One region of the Macrococcus psychrotolerans genome, then DNA from elsewhere that is predicted to be linked to it. Evidence: predicted binding sites of a transcription regulator. Region 1 holds the regulator's gene; each other region holds the start of a gene.
The links. The regulator LexA, encoded in region 1, represses DNA repair genes until DNA is damaged. The targets are predictions, from matches to a motif close to CGAACATATGTTCG.
Positions count from the first base shown of each region.

Region 2: a site for LexA is predicted at 4,921-4,934, ahead of QA539_RS08875 (YolD-like family protein). Genes of this name have one in related genera too.
Region 3: a site for LexA is predicted at 3,839-3,852, ahead of uvrB (excinuclease ABC subunit UvrB). Genes of this name have one in related genera too.

Region 1 is NZ_CP124591.1:1,014,055-1,022,579, reverse strand. It holds gene QA539_RS05145 (DUF1659 domain-containing protein) at 21-221, opposite strand; gene QA539_RS05140 (DUF2621 domain-containing protein) at 315-800, shown strand; gene QA539_RS05135 (CcdC family protein) at 811-1,290, opposite strand; gene QA539_RS05130 (cytochrome c biogenesis CcdA family protein) at 1,302-1,976, opposite strand; gene QA539_RS05125 (hypothetical protein) at 2,129-2,650, shown strand; gene QA539_RS05120 (YneF family protein) at 2,748-2,978, opposite strand; gene tkt (transketolase) at 3,081-5,066, opposite strand; gene QA539_RS05110 (DUF896 domain-containing protein) at 5,090-5,326, opposite strand; gene QA539_RS05105 (hypothetical protein) at 5,411-5,632, opposite strand; gene lexA (transcriptional repressor LexA) at 5,777-6,397, shown strand; gene QA539_RS05095 (PspC domain-containing protein) at 6,713-6,922, shown strand; gene QA539_RS05090 (hypothetical protein) at 6,949-7,089, opposite strand; gene QA539_RS05085 (ZinT family metal-binding protein) at 7,206-7,910, shown strand; gene QA539_RS05080 (VOC family protein) at 8,247-8,525, opposite strand, start outside.
Region 2 is NZ_CP124591.1:1,704,681-1,713,205, forward strand. It holds gene QA539_RS08850 (lactonase family protein) at 1-1,010, opposite strand, end outside; gene QA539_RS08855 (aminotransferase class I/II-fold pyridoxal phosphate-dependent enzyme) at 1,220-2,728, shown strand; gene speD (adenosylmethionine decarboxylase) at 2,731-3,156, shown strand; gene speE (polyamine aminopropyltransferase) at 3,170-4,030, shown strand; gene speB (agmatinase) at 4,014-4,865, shown strand; gene QA539_RS08875 (YolD-like family protein) at 4,970-5,383, shown strand; gene QA539_RS08880 (hypothetical protein) at 5,562-6,599, shown strand; gene QA539_RS08885 (hypothetical protein) at 6,610-7,131, opposite strand; gene QA539_RS08890 (hypothetical protein) at 7,188-7,358, opposite strand; gene QA539_RS08895 (hypothetical protein) at 7,495-7,869, shown strand; gene QA539_RS08900 (C45 family autoproteolytic acyltransferase/hydolase) at 7,885-8,525, shown strand, end outside.
Region 3 is NZ_CP124591.1:543,175-551,699, forward strand. It holds gene cccB (cytochrome c551) at 45-356, shown strand; gene QA539_RS02825 (LysM peptidoglycan-binding domain-containing protein) at 559-1,575, shown strand; gene QA539_RS02830 (CHAP domain-containing protein) at 1,769-2,209, shown strand; gene QA539_RS02835 (TlpA family protein disulfide reductase) at 2,292-2,831, shown strand; gene QA539_RS02840 (YfbR-like 5'-deoxynucleotidase) at 2,842-3,486, shown strand; gene QA539_RS02845 (CsbA family protein) at 3,486-3,719, shown strand; gene uvrB (excinuclease ABC subunit UvrB) at 3,888-5,876, shown strand; gene uvrA (excinuclease ABC subunit UvrA) at 5,881-8,525, shown strand, end outside.

The DNA.
Region 1 (8,525 bases):
ATCTCTCCTTTCTTAAATTTTTATATTTCTTTCTTTTCAATCTTATTCACAGATACATAAACCTCACCAGTAAGTCTTGAAACTAATAGCGCAAAAGCACGCGCTTCTTCATCTGTGATGTTCAGAACGACCTGATTGAATCTACGTGTTTTCATAATAGATTTACCTTCTTCTGTAACTTCTTTAACAAAAGCAAGCTCGAGAATAACATCCTTTATCATTGTTTCACCTCCTTTACGCTATATATATCGTCATATCTTTATTAGATAGACATTACATTTTCAGTTCTATATAATATGTGATGAGGTGATGACGTGAATGAATGGTTTATTATTTTAATTTTTTTATGGACAATACTCTTTATGGGGTTGCTTACTATCGGTGGGTTCTTTATGTTCAGAAAGTTTCTAAAGAGGCTGCCGAAAGACGATGGTAAAAGTGAACTGGACTGGCAGGAATACTATATCAATAAAGCCCTTCCGTTATGGAATGACGATGCACGCAACCTTCTGAATGAACTTGTCAGCCCTGTACCAGATTTGTTCAGACAAGTTGCTAAGGAAAGAATCGCCGGACGAATTTCGAAGATTGCACTTGATGAAGGTGCAGAAGATATTGAACTTGATCATATTTTAAGGGGATATATCATTGCGACTCCAAAACGCGATCATCCTTTTATGAAGAAAAAACTCAATCAATTGAATATTGACTATACGCCATATGAGCATTATTTTAAATATGCTGATGACGAAAAGCAGAAGTTCTCAATCTTCGAGCATTCTGAAATCGCAAAAAAATAACAGCAGTGAGCTAATGCTCACTGCTGTTATTTATTGTACGCGCAATTTTCATATACTTTCTATACATCGCAATACGCCACGGGACTATCATACTGAAGGCTAGCAGGAAGAACATTCCTGCTAGTTGACCCGGATGTATTGAACTGCTCAGGAAAAATTTCATTGCTGAGCGGATGACAAGAAGAGATATGAGAATCAAAGGAAATAATCTAGATCGTTTCATATATATCTGCTGGTCTTTCACTTCAAAATTTGATGTAAAAATTAAAAATATGGAAAAAAACATCCCTACAACTACAGCTTCTATTATCTCCATAGTTGTCAATCTAAAATAGGGAAATATGTACATAAGTGCACCTGTAGACATAAAAAATGGCGGTAAAATAATCTTCTTAACATTCGTCGGATAATTCTGTGCTTTCATCCTGACAACAATAACAGCCATACCCATAAATAATGCAACAAGCATAGAAACGATAAAATACATGATTTAACCTACTTTCAACTAAAGTACTGATTGATAACCGTCAGCTTATCAAAGAATAGCAATAAGCCCATGATTATCATTATAACCCCTCCAACTTTAGTTAACAACTGACTATATTTCTTTAGTACATTAATTTTAGTGATAAAGAATGTCAGCAGGAAAAAAGGAATACAAAATCCTAATACATACATAATCATATATATAAGCGCGAGTGATTGATTTACAGCTGCCATAGAAAAAATTACACCAATAATCGGACCCATACAAGGCGTCCAGCCAGCAGCAAATGCAATACCTACTAAAAACGACCCTAAAAATCCTGCTGGTTTATTTTTAAATTCGAATTTATGGTCTTTCATCAATAGTTTAGGATTAAAGATACCTAAAATGATCAATCCGAATATAATGCAGAGCAATCCACCGAGCATACGTATTGTATTGTCATATGACAGTAAAAAGTCCGAAAATATCCCGATACCGACACCTAGAGAAATATAGACGACTGAAAAACCTAGTAAAAAGAATATCGTATGTAACAGTGCATTTCGATTCAACTTCGAATCTTGCAGATCATTATAACCAACACCGGTGATATAGGATAAGAATGCTGGATATATCGGTAATACACATGGAGACACAAAGCTTAATAAACCTGCACCAAATGCAACCGCTATCGTAATATCATTCATCAAAAAAAACCTCCATTCCATTCTATTTTAGCAAATATTCACTTCAAATTAAGATGATTTTTATGAATTAAATGTGACAAAAAGTTGATAAAAAATAAATAATAATTGAATAAAATATGATATATTTAAATAAATAACGAGGAGGAAGTTCAATGAAAAAACCGATAGTGTCAATTAGCATTATGCTGGGTCTGATTAGTCTTACAGCCTGTAATAGAGAGAGTCCACCAGAGATTACTACTTCAGTTAGTGATGAACCTTCTAATGAAATAATACAGCACCATAAAATAAAGCCTGATAATAAATTAACTGAAAAAGCAGAGAAAAAAATTACAGCTGTCAAAGAACGCGTAAAATCTACTGAAACAGCGGTTGATTCCGAAACCGTTACTACAGAAGTACCTACAACTGAAGCACCAGCGACTGAAAGCCCATCAACAGAAGCACCAGCAATCGAATCTTCTGAAGAAGCGGCTACAGAAGCACCGGTTATTGAAGCACCAATACAAGAAGCACCTGTAGAACCACTTCCTGAACAGACATATCCTGCTGAACAGCAGCCAGTTACTCAGGAACCACCAACAGAACAAGCAACTGATATTCCTGTTACTGAAGAAATAGCTGAAACTGAGACAACAGATTCTGCTGAAACTCTTCCTGCTGAATCTACATAACCAGTCCAATAAATGATTTTAAAAATTAAAACATTAAGACCCGTGAGTGATTCATACAATCATTCACGGGTCTTGGCGTCTCATTAAAGACCTTTATTTATTTAAGATTTTGATTCATATTTCTATTCATCATCTGCATCATTTGATTAATTTTCTTTTGAGATGGTTTCTGACCCATTTGCATCATCATCATACGAAGCATTTCTTCATTGATCGGTGGATTTTTCTTCAAGTAATCCATCATATATTTTCTTGCCAGGAAGAATCCTAAAGCAGCACCTGCTGCTAATGCAAGTAGTACAATCAATATCCAAATCCAAGTAGCCATTTGTTCACCCACTTTCTTATACCATTAAAATTTTACTAAAAACAAACTTTTTTTTCAATATGTTTTCTATAAATAATAAAAGGCTGATATACAGCCTTTTATTTACTTCATATTCAAAATGTTATTTACAACATTTTCTACAGTAAATCCATATTTCTCCATAACTAATTCTCCAGGTGCACTTGCACCAAATTTATCAATACCAATTACAAGTCCATCCAGACCAACGTATTTGTACCAACTATCAGAAGCAGCCATTTCAATTGCAACACGCTGCTTAATTGAAGATGGTAATACTTCTTCTTTGTATGATTTATCTTGTGCATCAAATTTTTGAGTGTTCGGCATTGATACCACTTGAACGCCTTTACCTTGTTTTTCTAACACTTTTGCTGCATCAATCGCTAAATTCACTTCCGAACCAGTTGCGACTATTAATATCTCCGGATGCTCAGACTGATATACAACATAACCACCACGTGCAACTCCCGCTTCTAGTTTGTCCTGTTCAATATCAATCGCAGTTAAGTTCTGACGCGTAAGGACAAGTGCAGTCGGTGCATCAGTTGATTCAAGCGCAATTTTCCAGGCGGCACGGCTTTCATTACCATCGGCCGGACGAATCACATTTAAGTTAGGAATCGCTCGTAAACCAGCCAGCTGCTCGATTGGTTCATGTGTCGGCCCATCTTCACCAACTGCTATTGAGTCATGTGTAAATACATATGTGACTGGTAAGCCCATTAACGCTGATAATCTTACTGCCGGCTTCAAATAGTCACTAAACACAAAGAATGTCGCACCGTATACTTTAAGCCCACCGTGAGCAGCCATACCATTTAAAGCAGCACCCATTGCAAACTCTCTGACACCAAACCAGATATTCTTTCCTTCAGGCGTTTCAGCCGAAAAGTCTTCTGTATCTTTAACATTTGATTTATTAGAAGATGCTAAATCTGCAGATCCCCCAAAGAATGAAGGAACTGTTTTTGCGATTGCCTGGATCATATCACCACTCGTTGCACGGGTAGCAGCTGATGTACCAGCCTCATATACCGGTAAAGCCTCCGCATAGTCAGAATTTAATTCACCAGCTATCGCTTGTCTAAGCTGTTGTGCTAGTTCAGCATTTTCTTTTTCTAATTGCGCAAATTTCTCATTCCATAACTGCTCTTTTTCATTTGCACGTTTTAGCATCGTCTGCTGGAATATTTCATAAACGGCTGGATCTACATGGAATTTCTTATCTGCCTCTAAACCGTATGCTTCAAATACAAGCTTACGCTCATCTCCTCCTAATGGAGCCCCGTGGATGCCATTCGTTCCTTGCTTATTCGGAGAACCATAACCAATAATTGTCTTAACTTCAATGATCGTAGGTCTATCACTTGATTTCGCTACTGAAATAGCTTTATCAATGGCTTCCATATCATTACCATCGGACACTAAAATATGTTCCCAGCCATAGCTTTCGAAACGCCCTTTAACATCTTCAGAGAACGCTTTATTCAGCTCTCCATCTAAAGAGATATCATTCGAATCATATAAAGCAATTAATTTATTAAGTTTTAAGTGACCTGCAAGACTTGCAGCTTCGTGTGATATACCTTCCATCAAGTCTCCATCTGAAACTAATACATACGTATAATGATCAATAATATCTGACTGCTGATTGAAAGTTGCAGCAAGATGTTTTTCTGCCATCGCCATACCGACACTCATCGCAAATCCTTGCCCTAGTGGCCCTGTTGTGATTTCTACACCTTTAGTATGACGGTATTCTGGATGTCCCGGAGTTTTAGAGTCCCATTGTCTAAACTGCTTAAGTTCCTCTATTTCTAGTCCACCAGAAACATGCAGCAATGAGTATAACAAAGCTGAACCGTGTCCTGCTGATAGTACAAATCGATCTCTATCGAAGAAATGATGTGATGACGGATTGAAATTAAGATGACGTGTCCATAAAGTGTAAGCCATAGGTGCCGCACCCATAGGTAACCCCGGATGGCCCGAATTCGCTTCCTCAATCTGATCGATACTTAAAGCTCTAATACTATCTACTGCCAATTGATCTTTTTCATTAAACATATAAATGCTCCCATCTACAAAATTTATTTTCTGATATTATTTAATCTTTGAATGTCTTTCACCTTGTCAGGTGTTACATCATTACCTTCAGGGTCTATGACGGTCGTGTTCTCAATCGTTTTCTTGAAAGACTGTCTGAAGGACTGTAAATATTCTTTACGTAATAAAGTCTGTTCTTTACCTTCTTCCTCCGTAAGACCTGCTGTCTTTTTCTTCTGAGCTAGTTCATTAATTCTCTTCATCTTATTTTCATCTAGCATAACTCTCATTCCTTTCATTATAAAGATACCAAAAAAAACGAGTGAAACCAACTGGCTACACTCATAATACATTAAATATTTTAATTAATTTACAACACCAAGTACCTCACCATTGGAAACAGGATCATGATAAGAATCGGAATGCGGTAATCTGCCATTGTCTTGTTCTCCTATCTGTTCGGTAAATCTAGGTGCTTCATTATAATAAATAGCTTGCGATTGTTCTATATAAAGTACCGAAAAAAGCGTAATCATTAAAAACAAGATACAATATAGTATAAATTCCTTAGAAATTCTAACGGTCATATCAAATTCCTCCTAGAACATTTGTTTGTATTCACACTTTATCAGAACGTGTGTTCTATGTCAATAAAAATACGAACAAATGTTTGTTACATGCGAACGTGTATGCTATAATACGTGTAACACCACATATAAGGAGTGTTTAAAATGAGAGAACTCACTAAAAGACAAGAAGAAATATATGATTATTTAAAACATATTGTATCAACTAAAGGATATCCACCGAGTGTAAGAGAGATTGGAGAAGCTGTTGGACTTGCCTCAAGTTCGACTGTGCACGGCCACCTTTCTCGTCTCGAGGAAAAAGGCTATATTAAACGAGATCCAACGAAGCCCCGTGCCATTGAGATTATACACGGTGAAAATTCACAAGATTATTCTGAGGCTACAATTCATGTACCGGTTATCGGAAAGGTTACTGCAGGGGTCCCGATTACTGCAATCGAAAATGTTGAAGAATACTTTCCATTACCTGCACACTTCACTTCTAGCCATAACAGTGACATATTTATTTTAGAAGTCGTTGGGGAAAGTATGATTGAAGCGGGCATTCTTGATAGAGATAAAGTAATTGTAAGAAGACAGTCCATCGCAGAAAATGGAGATATTATCGTTGCGATGACAGATGAAGATGAAGCGACAGTTAAACGCTTTTTCAAAGAAAATAATCGTTACCGTCTACAACCCGAGAATCTGACAATGGAACCGCTTTACCTTGATTCAGTCACTGTTCTTGGTAAAGTTGTAGGTCTATTCAGAGAATTTTAATATTAGGCCATACGTTTTGCTACATGTATATAATTTTTAATACCAATATCACAACACCCGAGCCAGTTAGAATAAAACTTTTCTAACTGGCTCGGGTGTTGTAATATTATTTATCAATTGGATCCTACTTGCCTAATATCGTTTTAACTTGTTCAAGTATATCTTTTTCATTTTTCTTCTCTGTTGTTTCCATGTTACTATCCCCTTAAATAATCTATCTTTACTATACCCATAATACTATATGTTAAACATTTTAGTATATCATTGGAATAATCTACATCTATTTGCTATATTTAAAAAAAGGAGTGATAGATAATGAAAAAACGTCTTACAAGGTCAACAACTGATCGCTATGTTGCTGGAGTTCTTGGTGGTATTAGTGAATATTTTAATATTGATTCTAAAGTAGTTCGAATCACATTCATTTTAGTCTCATTTTTTACAGCGAATATACCTACATTTACAATCTATATCCTACTCGCCTTATTTATGCCAAAAGATACAGATGTTCTGGATAACTACTAAATAGAGCTGGAAGCCTTCACCCTGCTCTATTTTTTTCTGTTTGAAAATCCGAATAATGCTAATCCACCAATCAGTAGCAGAAGCGTTACTTGATCATTCAATATTTGGAATCCATATCTTAAGACAAATAATAGCAGTACATAGCTAAAAATCAAAGTTAGTTTCATATAGACAAATTCCTCTTTCAATATATTTAAATTCATTCTACCATAAATTTACCATTGACGAATCATGTGGGTTGAAGTAATATTTAAATCGTAATAATTACGATTGGAGAATACATATGAAAACACAATTGATTATCGGTACAACTGTCTCACTTGCTATATTGCTCACTGGATGTAGTGACACCACTGAAGATAAAGCAGCTGTAAAAAAAGAACAGAAGATTGAACATCATAAAGACAAACAGGTACATAGTCACAAACATGAACATCATCTGACAGATTCAGACAAAAAAATCTACGAAGGGTATTTTGAAGATGACGCTGTAAAAGACAGGCGGTTAACAGACTGGGAAGGTGACTGGCAGTCTGTGTATCCCTTCTTAAAAGATGGATCTCTTGATAAAGTATTCGAACATAAAGCGGAAGATCAGAATAAGTCGAAGAAAGAAGTAAAGGAATACTATAATAAAGGATACGAGACTGATGTCGCCCATATCAAAATTGGTGAAAAAGACATCATCTTTACAAAACAAAATAAAAAACATCGTGCTAAGTATGAATATGATGGCAAAGAGATTCTGACTTATGAAAAAGGAAATCGCGGCGTTAGATACATATTCAAAAAAGTATATGGAGATAATGAGGCACCCAACTATGTGCAGTTCAGCGATCATATCATCGCTCCTGAACGTGCACTTCATTTCCATATCTATATGGGGGATGATCGTAAAGCACTCCTAAAAGAACTTGAAAACTGGCCAACATACTATCCTGATGACCTATCTGCTAGAGAAATACAAGAAGAAATGCTGGCACATTAAAAAGAAGAGAGGATGACGAGAAATTAATATTCCCTGTCATCTTCTCTTCTTTTTAATCGTATTTAACCGTTATCAAAGTCTATTATATCCATATATTAAAGGTATGCATAAACAATATTATTGCCGTCAACAATACAAATAATCCAGTATAGAGCATTCGCATCTTTATATGTCCAATCAGCATACTCATGTATAAACCAAGAAGTGTAAGAACATAAAGCAGCAGGCGGACATAGAGATTAATCTGTCCCCTTCCGTGTATCGAAGGAAGAAAATATAACAGCAGAATACTTGCGGTAAAAATTAATATTACAATTTTCTTATACATAAATTACCTCACATTACCATCACATTGAAATAATGACCATCAAGATCCGTGAATATAAACCCATAATAACCATTTTTTACCGTAGGCTTACTTACTGCATTTCCGCCCGACTGAACAATACGTTCATATAACTCATCGACATTGTGTTTTTCAGGCAGATCAAAGGAAATGATAATCTCAGGGTGATCAGCGTAACCTTTTAATGGTGTCTGCATAAACTGCTCAAGTATATCCTGCTTAAATATACATATCGTATTATCACCAATTTTAAAGGCACCTAATGTTTC
Region 2 (8,525 bases), 690 kb from region 1:
TGCACGCATACTGCTTCTGGTGCACGTGCACTATCATCCAATAATGTTAAGCGTCCTGTCTGCTCGTCACGCTCGAACAAACTTAACACACCGTCTCTTTCATGTGCACATACTAAATATTTATCGCTGTTATCAATATTGAAGTCACGTGGCCAATCGCCTTGTGTAGATATAATTTCAACCAGTTCTAGCGCTTCACCTTCACCTTGTACTTTATACACTGCAATAGACTGATGTCCGCGGTTTGATGCGTAAACAAATTGCTGATCGTGGCTCATTCTTATTGCTGCACCTTGTGAGTGGCCTGTAAAGTCTTCAGGTAACGCCGAATATTTCTCTTTCATTTCAAACTTGCCGTCATTATAAGACAACACCACAACTTCATTGCTTAACTCAGTGAATAAGTACGCATACTTCCCGTTCTCATGGAAGATTAAATGTCTTGGCCCCATGCCCGGTTCTACATCTAATACGCCGACTTGCTTAAATCCTTCATCACCGAACGTAAATGTAATCACTTCGTCTGTTCCTAAATCTACAGCAACTGCATATCCATCCGGTGTTTCCTGAATATAGTGCGTATGTGCATTATCTTGACGTTCTTCGTTCGGTCCACTACCTTGCTGCTGATGTGTATCGATAAGTTGTACTACTGCTCCATTGTCATCTAATGCATAAAGTCTCACTATTCCTGATCCATACACCGCTTCTAATAGATACTTCCCATCACGGCTGATCCATAAGTGACAACCACTGTCTGTAGATTCCAGTAAATCATTGATTACTGTAAGTTCTTCACCGATCTGATAGCTTTGAATCCCTGCACCTTGCTCGTCTTTTTTAATGCCATATAACTTATCACCATGCTTTTGGATGTAAGTCGATGCCCCTACTTCATAGCCTGTTTCTACTGATGTAATCTTTTTCAGGTCAGTATCTATTTCAAAGGTATAAATCCCTTTGCCATCATTTTTTGTATAAGAACCTAATAACCCTTTAATTTTAGTCATGTTAACGCCTCCTCATAGTCATATTAACAAATCCTATATAACATTGCTTATGAGAACACACAAAAAACTTTCAAAAATCTAAAAATTTTTGTTGCGTTAAGTTTAGTAATACATTACAATTTGTTTGGTATTAATAAATGACAGTCTTACATAACTATTTGTTAAGTAAAACTAATATTTAAATCTTTACCAATTTTAAGGAGTGTCCAATGATTCATACACATTCCCAAAAGGTTTTACACAGTATCGACAAAGGCAAACATAACGTTACACCTTTATTTACTGCCTTAAAAGAATATGAAGCACAAAACGTCACAAGCTTTGATGTACCTGGTCATAAGCGTGGCATCGATTCTGATTATGCACTCAACTATTATGGCATGCGCACATTACGTCATGACGTGAATTCTATGCCGACTTTAGATAACTTTGATCATCCGACAAGCGTGATACATGATGCGCAAGCCTTAATGGCTGATCTATTTCTAGCAGATGAAGCACACTTTTTATTAAATGGTACAACGTCTGGCATTCAGGCGATGATTCTGTCAGCACTCAAACCCAAAGATAAATTGCTACTTCCTAGAAACGTTCATAAATCTGTGCTGAATGCGATGGCACTCGCTGATGTCACACCTGTATATATGGTGCCTGAGTTCGATACAGAATACGGGATTGCACACAACATCAGTGTTGATACAGTACGCAAAACGATTGCTGCGCATCCTGATGCAAAGGCACTATTCATTATGAATCCGACTTATTTCGGTGCAGTAAGCGACTTGAAGGAGATTGTCTTTATTGCGCATAGCGCTGGGATACCTGTTCTTGTGGATGAGGCACATGGCGCACATTACCGCTTCTCAGAACACTTACCACTGTCCAGTATGGAAGCTGGTGCAGATATGGCAGCAACGAGCTTACATAAGACAGGCGGTTCGTTCACTCAGACGAGCGCATTATTATTTAACAGCAAGCTGATTGATAAGCATAAAGTAAAGAGCATCATCAATATGCTGACGTCCACATCGGCATCATTCCTGCTCATGTCATCACTTGATATTGCACGTCAGCATTTAGCGCTGCACGGTGCAGAGAAGATCAACAATGTATTGTCACTTGTTCAGTCATTTAGAGAAAGAATCAATAAAATTCCCGGATTCTACATGTTAGAACCAGAGAAATTTAGCAACAAATATCAGCAGCAGTTAGACGAAACTAAACTCACAATCTATATTGATCATCGTCTTGATTTATCAGGTTTTGAAGTGTATCACACGCTGCGTAGCGTTTACGATATTCAGATGGAACTTGCAGAACCTAATATCGTGATGGGGATTGTTTCATTTATGGATAATGAAGATGAACTCAATAAGCTCTATGATGCACTCGCACACATCAGCATTAAACACTTTAATCCTGACAAACCTTTCGTTCCACCGATTCTGAAGCAGATGTCGATTCCGATGCAGAAGATGGGTTTAAGAGATGTCTTCTATTCAGAGACTAGAGTTGTCCAGATTGAAGATGCCCTTAATGAAATATGTGCAGAAAGTTTAATGATCTATCCACCAGGTATTCCAATCCTGATGGCCGGTGAAATGATTACCCAGGAAGTCATCGACTACTGGAAATTTATTAACGATCAGCCCATCATCAAGATTGGCGCAGAAAACAAAAATGAAGTATTTATAATTGATCATAAGGGAGATACTTAATAATGAAGTTAACAACACTTGGAAGACACGTTTTAATCGAATACTATAACTGTGACAAAGATATTTTAAAAGACCATGATAAGGTAGAAGCAATCATGAATGAAGCTGCCCGCGTAAGTGGTGCGACAATCGTTGAAAGCTGTTTCCATACATTCAATCCGTACGGTGTAAGTGGTGCTGTTATCATCTCAGAGTCACATTTAACAATTCATACATGGCCTGAATATGGCTATGCATCAGTTGATGTATTCACTTGCGGAGATACAGTTGACCCTTGGCGTGCTGAAGATTATCTCCAAAAAGCATTGAAAGCTGAACTTTCAGATTCATATGAAATCGGTCGTGGTATGGCTGATAAGATCCACAAATATTCTAATGGTGAAATCGTCGTAGAATCATTCAAACCTGTGGAAGTAGCAGCTAAATAAGGAGGAATTGTACATGTTAGACTTATGGTATACAGAGAATCACACGGATAACGTAAAATTTTCTATTAAAACAACGGAACATATCTTAACCGAAAAAACACCATTCCAGCAAATTGATTTCTTCAAGTCTGAAGAATTTGGCACGTTCTTTACTTTAGATGGTTTAATGATGGTTAACGAAAAAGATGAATTCGTGTATCACGATATGATTACGCATGTTGCTATGGCAACAAACCCTAATATTAAGAAAGTACTCGTTATCGGTGGTGGTGATGGGGGTACTGTACGTGAGTTAACACGTTATGCATCAATCGAACAAATTGATATGGTAGAAATTGATGAGCGCGTTGTACGTTTATCTCAAGAATATCTTCCGATTACAGCAGGAAAGCTCTCAGATCCACGTGTTACTTTATTATTCGAAGACGGTTTGGCATACGTGAAGAACAAAGAAGATGGTTACTATGACCTTATCTTAGTAGACTCTACTGACCCAATCGGTCCTGGTGAAGGGTTATTCTCACATGATTTCTATAACAACTGTTTCCGTGTGTTAACAGATGACGGTATATTAATCAATCAGCATGAATCTCCTTATTATCCAAGCTACGCACATGAAATGAAGCGTGCACACTCTAAGATCAAAGGATTATTCCCGATTACGCGTGTGTATCAGTTCCATATGCCGACTTATCCATCAGGACACTGGTTATTTGGATTTGCTTCTAAGAAATTCGACCCATTAAAAGATGCTGACTTAGATGCATGGAACAAACTTGGCTTAAAAACTAAATACTATAACACAGATATTCATACAGGTGCATTCGCCCTTCCAACATTCGTTAAGGAGATGCTCGATGATGCAACCGAATAAACATGTGTATATGAGCTGCGAATCTTCATTTGAAGAAGCCACGACAGTGATATACGGTGCGCCATTTGACGGTACGGTTTCAAATCGTCCTGGTACACGCTTTGCAGCTGATGCTATTCGTTCTGAATCATATGGCCTTGAAACGTATAGCCCATTCTTAAACAAAGACTTAGAAAACGTCCGCATTATGGATTCAGGCGACGTCGATATTACAATCGGTAATAAGGTGAAAGTACTAGAAGAACTTGAAGAGACTGCGCGTACAATCTTAAATGCAGGCAAACTGCCGTTTATGATCGGTGGCGAACATTTAGTGACGCTCGGCCCTATGCGTGCCGTCCTAGAAAAGTATCCGGATGCGATGCTTGTGCAGCTTGATGCACATACAGACTTACGTGATGACTATATGGGAGAACCATTGTCTCACGCAACAGTCGTACGCCGCATACATGACCTTATTGGTGATAACAGAATCTATCAATACGGTATTCGTTCAGGTACGAAAGAAGAGTTTGACTGGAGCGATACACATACAATTCTTGAGAAGTTTTCAATTGATACATTAAAGAATTTACCCGGTATTATCGGTAATACGCCCGTATATCTCACAATTGACCTGGATTGCCTAGATCCATCTATCTTCCCTGGTACAGGAACACCTGAACCCGGCGGATTAACTTATAGAGAACTTGAACCCGCATTTAGAGTATTCGAACAACTGAACGTTGTTGCAGCAGATATTGTAGAATTGTCACCACCATACGACCATAGTGGCGTTTCTAATGCAGTTGCAGCGAAAGTTGCACGTGAACTGATGCTTGCGATTACGAAGTAAAATATTTTATAATCTGAAGGTTTCACAACTTCAGATTATTTTTTTGTTGAAAAACAGAACGTATGTTCGTATAATGAAAGAAAAGCTTGAAAGTAGGGATAAAAATGATTCATCCAATCTATGGTGAAACAGATTACCGTAAAATCGATCCTGCACAATTGAACAGAAATATTCCAAGAGGACGTGGCATGATTAAGTGGGCACCCTTTGCGACGATGCCCGAACAATTTCTAGATGTTAAGCGCCAGATTGATGCACAAACGAAGATTGAACGTCCAGAACTATCAGAAGACCGCTTACAGGAAATTAATGAGATACTACATAGCGCACTCAGTAAGCAGCAGCCAGTTTACATTGATTATTACATCGACGGCACAATTCAGCATACAATGATGTATATCGAGAAGGTTGATCAGTGGGCTGCCATTATTATCGGCACGACGGTAAACGAAGGGCACACGTATTTTGTGTCATTTTTAGATATTGTAAATCTTGAGATTATTACAGAAATCATTTAACAATTAATATCCAGAATTTGCATAATAATATTGATAAAATAACGGATTTATTACAATTTATTAAAGTTCAAACAAGCATTGTGAACTGAAGCTAAATGAATGATAAGATTCGGTAATTCATCACAGCAAACGCGTAGCACATGGCATAATATAAGCAAATCAACTAAAGGAGTCTATAATGCGAACAATTATAATACTATTATTGTTGCTGATCATTCCATTGCCACTATATGCTAACGAGTTACCCCCTACAATCTTGTACTTTGAAAATGAACATGCCCAGCCGCTGAAATATCACTTTACAGTAAATGATGACCTCTACTACGAAACAGACGACGATGGTTACTATATTTTCAATAATACTGTCAATGAAATTGAAGTGGATGGGCAGATTATCCCTATTAAAGTAGGTCATAAGCATATCATTCATGTAGATGAACCGGTAGATGGCATCCTTGAAGAAGTCCCTCGTCCACATGATGATGAGACCGAACAACCGTCAAATAACGACACAACCGTTAGAGTATTCACACCTGCATTTACTCCATCTGAAGCTGTCCATGTATATCTTAACGAAGGACATAAACGTATCGCGACAAGTGAAGCAAAAGACGGGACCGCTCATTTCGATAACTTAAAGCGTGACACGGTATATACGGCGACTACTGACGAAGCAGTAGAACCCATTCGTATCAAGCAAGGAGAAACACGTCGTATTACAGTGCAGACAGACGACCCGCCTCCGAAAGTAAGAGCAGCACGTGTAATGCCACAAAACGCACCTGAGAAACAGAAGCTCAATATTAAGCTGAACGACGAGGCAGATGAGGAACAATCAAACAAAGAGCAGCAGGTGCAAAAGAAATATACGTATACGAAACGCTCAGTCACCTCACAAGAAAACAACAATAAAGCGTATAAGGGCGTAATGCCACAGATTCCGGTGTCACCTGTAAAAGATGACGAAAGTTCTTCCTATAATGTTGCAGAACAATATGAATCACCTATTCAAAAAGAAAGCGGTACGAAAGAAATAACGACTCAAGAAACAACCTCTATGCACCCTGAAGACCATATTGACTCCGAATATAAAGTAACACAGACCGTGGATAAAACACTGCCCGATACAGGAGATGCATATACTAATCCACTATTATTATCTGTATTATTTACCGCGTATGGCGGCTGTATTCTTTATATCAGCCGATTAATTTGAATCACAGCGTCTATACGGCACGACTATGACCATTTACCTGCAACATGCCACTTTCTACAACAAAGTCATGACCAAAAGGTGTTATGCCACGCATCCCTTCAAATATAAACATACCACCACTACTAATCATGCTTTGGGAAGCAAGTGTCGACATGACGTATGTGCGGTGCGCCTTTATATCCGTCAGACGATGTAATCTGCGCATCACCTGTTCAAAGCCTTCTGTTGCACCTAGCGCTACAAAGGCATCAGGGTTATGTCTATTTATCCTTCTTATGTATTTATTAAATGACTTAGCGCGTTCATTCCAGTCCACAACAGCGAGTACTTGTCCTCCATCACCAAATGGTCCGCCGTATGCTTCCCATAATGTTTTAAACTGATATGCTGTACGGATATGAGAGTCATGCCTGCTACACCCGATTACAATATCGCGGATAGCAGGTTTATTCTGTTTCATCAAAGCAATCAATGTAAGCATCTCGGATTCTAATCTCGGATTAATGTCTAAAACATGCTGAACTGTATTCAAATAAGCACCTCGTCTATTAATTTATTCAAAAAGAAAAGAACTCAAAAAATTGAGTTCTACGCGTGTTCTGATTCAATTTGTGAAACGATTTCTTTCGTACGACGTTCGATATCTTCAAAATCTTTCTTAAAGCTGATGAAAAATAATGCAGCGCCTGCTGTCAAAATAACGCTTAATACTAAGGCAAAGATAAATACTGCTTTAAATAATCCTTTGATCAATTCCATCCATATCCACTCCTAAGTTTACTTTTGTCCTTAGTTTATCATAAATAATTTCATCATAAAAATATTTGACATTAACTATTTCAAATTAAAACGATTATATATATAATAAAACAAATACATTTAAAGGATGAACAGGATGGCTCATGTACATTTACTTGCTGCCTGGCAGCATAACGACATCGATAAAATAAAACAGCTTATATCTAAACGTGTGCACGTTTTCTTAACTAAAGAAAATGGTGTAACAATTGAAATGAATTATGAGACACTGATCGCCTTAATGCAACAAGCAATTGAAGTCGCTAAAAAAAACGACTGGGACTGGCAGTTTGACGTAATGCATAAAACGGAACGTGGATCTGAGAATATTGTTGTGATAAAAATTTCTATGAGTAGCGGTAACTTCGAATCATCAGAAAAAGCCAGGTTATGTATATTAACATTTGATGATGATGGTGATGCAAGAAGGCTTATTCATGCATATATTGAAGATAATGTAACAAACAATTAGGAAAGCTGGGAAATCATGCAACAAGTTAAAAGTATGATCACGGAGTTTAGAGGTAACCATTATAACTTCGGGCGGCATCAGGCTGAATGGCTGAAGACGACACTCATGATGGAAAACAGAGCGAGAGAGTGGCGTCTTCGTCGTCCCCGATTTGATATTAATATCGAGGAATCAATGGATGCATTCATGAAGTATGCACCCGGTATATGGGAGGAACTCATCGGATTACAGGATGGACTTCACATGGATATGACACAGGTGCTGCTTAATTTCGGCCACTATAGAGTGTATGCGAAGCCAAGTGGATGCAGCGTGTTTACAACAGAAGATTATATGGTAAGGAACTATGATTATCATCCTGCAACATATGATGGTAGATTTACGTTCTATCAGCCGAGTGATATCGGCTATGCAACGATGGCACCTGTTTCACGTATTACAGGTCGTATGGATGGAATGAATGAGCATGGTCTTGTAATGGGCTATAACTTTATGCATCGTAAGGCACCTGGAGATGGCTTCGTCTGCTATATGATCGGACGTATGATTTTAGAATATTGTAAAGACATTGAAGAAGCAGTCGCCTTCTTGAAAGAAATTCCACATCGTTCCAGCTTCAGCTACATATTGCTGGATAAATCAGGTATCACTAAGAT
Region 3 (8,525 bases), 470 kb from region 1:
TTATAAGCTATAATTAAAGTAATCATAAATTAGGGGGCTGACCGATGAAAAAATTATATGCAGGTATCATTACTTTATCGTTATTAGGTCTTGCAGCATGCGGATCAGATGAAGCGGAGAAGAAGACTACTTCATCTGATCCGGGACAAGAAATTTATGCAAATAATTCCTGTGTAGGGTGTCATGGACGTAACCTTGAAGGTGCAAGCGGGCCGAATCTACAAAAGGTAGGCAGCAAATACTCTGAGCAGCAAATTCATGATATCATCATTAAAGGTAAAGGGAATATGCCAGCAAAAGTAGTCGATGGCGAAGATGCAAAAAAAGTTGCAGCATATTTAGCAAAACAGAAATAATAATATAAAGTAGGTGAAATGATTAATATTTCATCTACTTTTTTCGTTATGAAATGATATTTCTGAAAATTACGTTCTATGATAGAAACATAACGATTACATTACAAAAATATTACATTGGTAGATATTGTGTAAGGATATGGTATATTATGTCTTGTAGAAATTTACTAAGAACACTAAAACTCAGGAGGCAACACATATAATGAAAAAAGCATTAGTTACGATTGCGGGAATCACAGCAGTTACAGGAGTAGCTTCACAAGCATACGCAAGTGAACATCATGTTCAAGCAGGTGACACATTATGGGCGATTGCACAAGAGAATGGTACAAGCGTAGATGCACTTAAAACATTAAATAATTTAAATAGCGATCTTATCTTAGTGGGACAAACATTAAAGGTAGAGAATACTGATACTTATACAGTTAAAAAAGGCGATACATTACACACAATCGCATCTCAATTTGATTTAACAGTGAATGATATTATGTCATGGAACAACTTAACTTCAGATACGATTGAAGTAGGTACAAAGTTAAACTTGACAGCACCTATTGCTAAAGTTCAATCAGAAACAGTTCAACCTGTTACACAAGCGAACGCACCAGTAGGACAACAAGCTGAAGCACCAGTACAAACGGCAGCAGTACAACAAGCTGAAGCACCAGCGCAACAGTCATACCAAGCGCCAGTACAACAATCATACCAAGCACCAGCACAGCAAACGGCAGCACCAGCGCAACAGTCATACCAAGCGCCAGCACAACAGTCATACCAAGCACCAGCGCAACAGTCATACCAAGCGCCAGCACAACAGTCATACCAAGCGCCTGCGCAACAGTCATACCAAGCACCAGCGAAGAGCTATAAAGCACCTGTAAATGGTAATGTAGCGCAAGTCGCAAATGGTATAGCGGCAGGAAAATCTTATGTTTACGGTGCGAACTCTGCTAGTGCAGTAGATTGTTCAGCATTTGCTCAACAAGTACTCGCTGCTCAAGGGAAATCAATTCCACGTACAACATATGCACAAATGGCTGCAGGAACACGTGTTTCAACACCTCAAGCAGGAGATTTAGTATATTTCAATGGTGGAAGCCACGTTGGGGTATACATTGGTAACGGTCAAATGATCGATGCTTTAAATCCATCTGAAGGTATTGGACAACGTCCAGTAAGTTACGTAAATGGTTCAGTAGCAGGATATTACAGATTCTAATAAGTCATGGGACAACCTGTCCCATGATTTTTTTAATTTTAACAATTAACTTGGAGCTGCAATCATTATGTAATAATCAAATTATTATATGTTAGTTGTATTAACCATATATTACATGTAAGTTACATTGAATTTTTCGCTTTTTCTATATGGTAATATCTATTTAGCTAATAAAACAACCGGAGGATATTACATGAAAAAAGTTATACTTTCAATAATTGCAATAATCATGCTGGGGACTACAACTGAAGCAATTTATCCAAATAGTCAACAGGCACATGCTTATAATAATCCTGTAAAGAAAGCTGGATACAATTATTATTATAAAGGGAGCTGTGTATATTATGCGTTTAATAGACGTGCACAACTTAAACGTCCTGTAAGTAACAATTGGAACAGTGCAAAATACTGGCCATCGAATGCACGACGAATGGGTTATAAAGTGAGTCGTACGCCTGTATATGGTGCAGTCATGATTTCTCAAAAAGGTTATCATGGGCATGCAGCAGTTGTAGAACGTATCAATCGCAATGGAAGTATACTCGTCTCTGAAATGAACTATCCACGTAGTGGCGTGAAGACTTATAGAACAATTTCAAAAGCACAGCGCTCTCAGTTTGAATATATTTACTAATAAAATAATATTAAAATGATTAAATCTTACACACCGTTCGTGTTGTAAGGTTTTTTTGTTATAATATGTCATGAGGTGTCCTATGAGAAGATTGATAACAATTCTGTTAGCTGCTATATTTGTTGCACTAGCAACTTATTCAATTTATACTGTAATACAATTTAATAAAGGCAATGAGAAGCCGGGTAATATTGTGACACATAATCACCCGCTTAATAATAAGCAGATTGGTGATATAGCTGTTACAGATATGAATGGTCAGAAAAAAGAAATTGCATCACTTTTAAAACATGATATTACGATAATCAATGTTTGGGCATCGTGGTGCGAGCCGTGTAAGAAAGAGATGCCTGAGCTTGTGACGTATGGAAAAGAGAAACCTAATCATGTCGGTCTTATTGGATTCAACGTGCAGGATAAAATAGAAAAAAGAGACGCGTTTATCGATAACTATAAACCGACATATCCGATGTACACGTTAGATGAAGCGTCGATGAAACGATATAAAATCTACAATATTCCTACGACGGTATTCGTCGATAAACAAGGTAAAGTATTGAAGACATATGTAGGCGAACTTAATCAACAGAAAATAGAAGAAATTATCATGCAGATTCAATAGGAGGGATTCAATGGGTGTCCATCAATATTTCAAAAGTTTGTCGGATCTGGAAAAGTTAATACGATGTCCCGGCAAATTTAAATACCAGGAACATAATGTTGCCGCACATTCATTTAAGGTCACTAAGATTGCACAATACTTAGCAACTGTCGAGGAGTATCATGGCGCAGAGATTAACTGGAAAAATGTATATGAGAAAGCATTAAACCATGATTACCCTGAAATCTTCACCGGAGATATAAAGACGCCTGTTAAATATGCGTCGAAAGAATTGAAACGCTTATTCAGTGAAGTTGAAGAAGAAATGATCGGTAAGTTTATTGACAGTGAGTTTCCGGAAGCTTATAGAGAAATATATCGAGAACGCTTAAAAGAAGGTAAAGACGATACACTTGAAGGTCAGATTCTGTCTGTAGCAGATAAGATTGATTTGTTATATGAATCTTTTGGAGAGATTCAAAAGCGGAACCCAGAACCATTATACTTTGAAATTTATGACAAAAGTTTAAGAACGATTATAAAATTCAAGCACCTTTATTGTGTGCAGGATTTTCTGGATAATATTCTTCCGGATATGCTTCAGGAGAAATTTATTCCAAGATCTGAACTGCGTGAAATAACGATGGCAATCTTGCAGCAAAAGGACAATATATAATGACAATATGGTATATATTAGCATGTACATTACCTGCATTTCTGGTGATTTGTTTCAGTATGATTGTACGTAATAAATATACAGGATTACTGTTGTCGGTTATTGTTATCGGCGTATCTGTTTACAAAGGATTCTTTCATTCACAGATGATTGTGTTTTTAGATACGCTGAGCCTGATAGTCGGCTATTTGTTCGTAGAGATGTACAACCTGGATAAAGATAATCAAACATAGGAAGTTGAATACTAAAGGCGACTTTTCAAAATAGAATCCGGTAAATGCAAGACATTTAATAGTGTCTATACGTTTATCGGGTTTTGTCATATGATGCACGTTAAACGAATGAAGATTTACGAACAAATGTTTGTACCTTAAGCGTATATTTTGGTAAAATGTAAATCGATGAGGAGGGGACGTATGGAACATCATGACTTTAAGATACATTCAGACTATCAGCCAGCAGGAGATCAGCCTGATGCGATAGAGAAAATCGTACAAGGAATCAAAGAAGGTAAACGCTATCAGACGTTATTGGGTGCTACTGGTACAGGGAAGACGTTTACGATGAGTAATGTCATTGAACGTATCGGTAAACCTACGCTGATCATGGCGCATAATAAAACATTAGCAGGTCAGCTCTATAGTGAGTTTAAAGAGTTTTTCCCAGAGAACAGAGTTGAATATTTTGTAAGTTACTATGATTATTATCAGCCCGAAGCTTATGTACCTTCTACAGATACATTTATAGAGAAAGACGCATCGATTAACGATGAAATTGATAAGTTACGTCACTCAGCGACAAGTGCCTTATTTGAGCGTGATGATGTGATTATTATTTCTTCCGTCAGCTGTATATATGGTTTAGGGAACCCAGAAGAGTATCGGGATCTTGTTGTCAGCGTACGTGTAGGTATGGAGATGGAACGCAACCAATTATTACGCAAGCTTGTAGATGTGCAGTATACGCGTAATGATATAGATTTTCGTCGTGGTACATTTCGTGTTCGAGGAGATGTTGTGGAAATCTTTCCTGCATCTCGTGATGAGCAGTGTATACGTATCGAGTTCTTCGGTGATGAGATAGAACGCATACGTGAAATCAATTATTTAACAGGTGAAGTGCTGAAAGAACGAGAGCACTTTGCGATATTCCCGGCAAGTCACTTCGTCACACGTGAAGAGAAGATGAAGCTTGCGATTGAAAGAATAGAGAAGGAACTAGAGGAACAACTGAAGAAGTTTCGTGACGAGGGGAAGCTGCTTGAGGCACAGAGACTTGAACAACGTACGAATTACGATCTTGAAATGATGCGAGAAATGGGCTTTTGCTCAGGAATAGAAAACTATTCTTTACATCTGACTTTAAGACCTAGAGGGTCGACGCCATATACGTTGCTGGATTATTTCGGTGACGACTGGCTGATCATGATGGATGAGTCTCATGTTACGGTGCCACAAGTTCGTGGTATGTATAATGGGGATCAGGCGAGAAAGAATGTTCTCGTAGAGCATGGTTTCAGATTGCCGAGCGCGCTGGATAATCGTCCGCTGAAGTTTGAAGAGTTTGAACAAAAAGGACATCAGTTTCTCTATGTTTCTGCTACACCTGGTCCTTATGAGATTGAGCATACAGACGAGATGGTGGAACAAATTATCCGACCGACAGGATTGCTGGATCCTATTATAGAAGTGCGACCATCACAACATCAGATAGATGATTTGATGGAAGAGATTCGTGTGCGTATCGAAAAGAATGAGCGTGTACTTATTACGACACTTACTAAGAAAATGAGTGAAGACTTAACAATTTACTTAAAAGAAGCTGGAATAAAAGTTAATTACCTGCATTCAGAGATTAAGACGTTAGAGCGTATAGAGATTATCCGTGATCTAAGACTAGGAGTATTTGATGTATTGGTCGGCATCAACCTGCTTAGAGAAGGTCTGGATATTCCCGAAGTGTCGCTCGTCGCGATATTAGATGCGGACAAAGAAGGATTTTTGCGCAGTCAGCGTTCATTGATTCAGACGATTGGACGTGCTGCCCGAAATGAACAGGGGCGCGTCATTATGTATGCAGATAAGATAACAGAGTCTATGCAGTTTGCGATTGATGAAACATCACGTCGTCGTTCGATACAAGAAGCATATAATGAAGAACATGGAATAACTCCGACAACCATCAATAAGAAGATTCGTGATGTCATCAGTGCCACATTAGAAACAGATGAGGAACAAAAACCCGTACAGAAGAAGAAATTAACGAAGAAGGAAAGATCACGTACAATAGAGCAGCTTGAACATGAAATGAAAGAAGCGGCAAAAGCTTTAGATTTTGAACGTGCTACAGAACTCAGAGATGCACTGTTTGAGTTAAAAGCAGAAGGGTGAGCGGATGAAGAATAAATCTATTATCGTCAAAGGCGCAAGAGCGCATAATTTAAAGAATGTTGATATTGAAATTCCGAGAGATAAACTCATTGTTATGACAGGATTATCAGGTTCAGGTAAATCTAGTCTTGCATTCGATACCATCTATGCTGAAGGTCAGCGTAGATATGTGGAATCATTGAGTGCATATGCCAGACAATTCTTAGGACAGATGGATAAACCGGATGTGGATACGATAGAAGGTTTATCCCCTGCAATTTCGATTGACCAGAAGACAACAAGTAAGAACCCGAGAAGTACAGTTGCAACTGTTACAGAAATTTATGATTATTTAAGACTGCTATATGCTAGAATCGGCACACCTTATTGTCCGAATCATGGTATCCCTATCGAGTCACAGACGGTACAGCAGATGGTGGATCAAGTTATGGCATTAGAGGAAAGAACAAAGATACAAGTTATGGCTCCAATAGTGCAGGGCCGAAAGGGAACGCACAAGAAACTCATAGAAGAGATCTCAAAAAAAGGATATGCACGTATCATGGTAGATGGTGAAGTTTATGATGCTTCTGAAACAATCGATCTCAATAAAAATACAAATCATGATATCCATGTTATCGTAGACCGACTTGTTGTGAAACCAGGCATTGAGACCCGCCTGGCAGATTCTCTCGAAAATGCATTGAAACTTGCAGAAGGTAACGTTGTCATTGATTTGATCGACGGAGATGAATTGAAGTTTTCAGAGCATCATGCCTGTCCAATTTGTGGATTTTCAATAGATAAGCTAGAACCTCGAATGTTCTCGTTTAATAGCCCGTTTGGTGCATGTCCCGATTGTGATGGACTAGGTACAAAATTAACAGTTGATTTAAATCTTGTCATTCCTGATGATAGCAAATCATTAACAAATGGTGCATTAGTGCCATGGGAGCCCATCAGTTCGAACTATTATCCGACATTACTCAAGCAGGCATGTAAACATTTTGGAATTTCTATGAAAGCACCTTTTAGAGATTTATCTAAGAAAGATCAGGACATCATCCTGTATGGACATTCAGACGATATTTCCTTTACATTCAGACAGGATAATGGTGTATCACGTAAACGTGTAATGAAGTTTGAAGGTATTGTGAATAATATCGAACGTAGATACAAGGAAAGTCCTTCAGAATATACACGTGAACAGATGAAGAAATATATGGTGGATGAGGTCTGTGATACGTGTCATGGCTATCGTCTTTCTGAAGAAGCGATGAGTGTTAAGATTAATAATCAGCATATAGGAGAAGTTGTAACGTTATCTATCAGAGAGGCATTACAATATTTCAGTAAGCTTGAACTTTCAAAGAAAGAACAGCAAATTGCTGAACTCGTGCTGAAAGAAATCACTGAAAGGTTGGCGTTCTTATATAATGTAGGGCTGGAATACCTCACTTTAAATAGAACAGCAGGAACGCTTTCTGGTGGAGAAGCCCAACGTATCCGACTTGCAACGCAGATTGGTTCAAGATTAACAGGTGTAATGTATGTTCTGGATGAACCGTCCATAGGTCTGCATCAGAGAGATAACGACCGTCTCATTGATACATTGAAATCGATGAGAGATATTGGGAATACCCTTATTGTCGTTGAACATGATGAAGATACGATGCTTGCCGCTGATTATTTGATTGACATTGGTCCAGGAGCCGGCGTGCACGGAGGAGAGATTGTCGCACAAGGTACACCTAAGCAAGTGATGAAGAACAAGAAATCGCTGACAGGTCAGTATTTGAGCGGTGCAAAAAAAATAGAGCTTCCTGAAAAAAGACGTACACCGGATGGAAGATTCTTATCGGTAGAAGGTGCAATAAGTAATAACTTGAAGGACGTGGACGTTCAGATTCCACTGGGTATGATGACGGTGGTAACCGGAGTCTCCGGTTCCGGAAAGAGTACGCTTGTTAACGATGTGCTGTATAAGGCACTTGCTCAGAAGCTATATAAATCGAAAGAAAAACCGGGACCTCATAAAGCGGTAAAGGGGATAGAGCATATTGATAAGATAATCGATATTGATCAATCTCCTATAGGTAGAACACCACGTTCAAATCCTGCGACGTATACGAGTCTCTTTGATGATATACGTGATGTCTTTGCGCAGACGAATGAAGCGAAGTTAAGAGGCTATCAAAAAGGTCGATTCAGCTTTAACGTTAAAGGCGGACGCTGTGAGGCTTGTCACGGAGACGGCATTATCAAGATAGAGATGCACTTTCTTCCTGACGTCTATGTGCCATGCGAAGTCTGCCATGGCAAACGCTATAATCGTGAAACGCTGGAAGTGAAATATAAAGATAAGAATATTGCAGATGTACTCGAGATGACGATAGAAGATGCGTATCATTTCTTTGAGAACATTCCTAAGATTAAGCGTAAACTTAAGACCATCATGGACGTCGGACTAGGATATATTCAGCTTGGACAACCTGCTACAACACTTTCAGGGGGTGAGGCACAACGTGTCAAATTAGCTTCGGAACTGCATAAACGCAGTACAGGTAAAACGTTATATATTCTAGATGAACCGACGACTGGATTACACGTTGATGATATTGCAAGGCTACTGAAAGTTTTGCAGCAACTTGTTGACAATGGGGATACGGT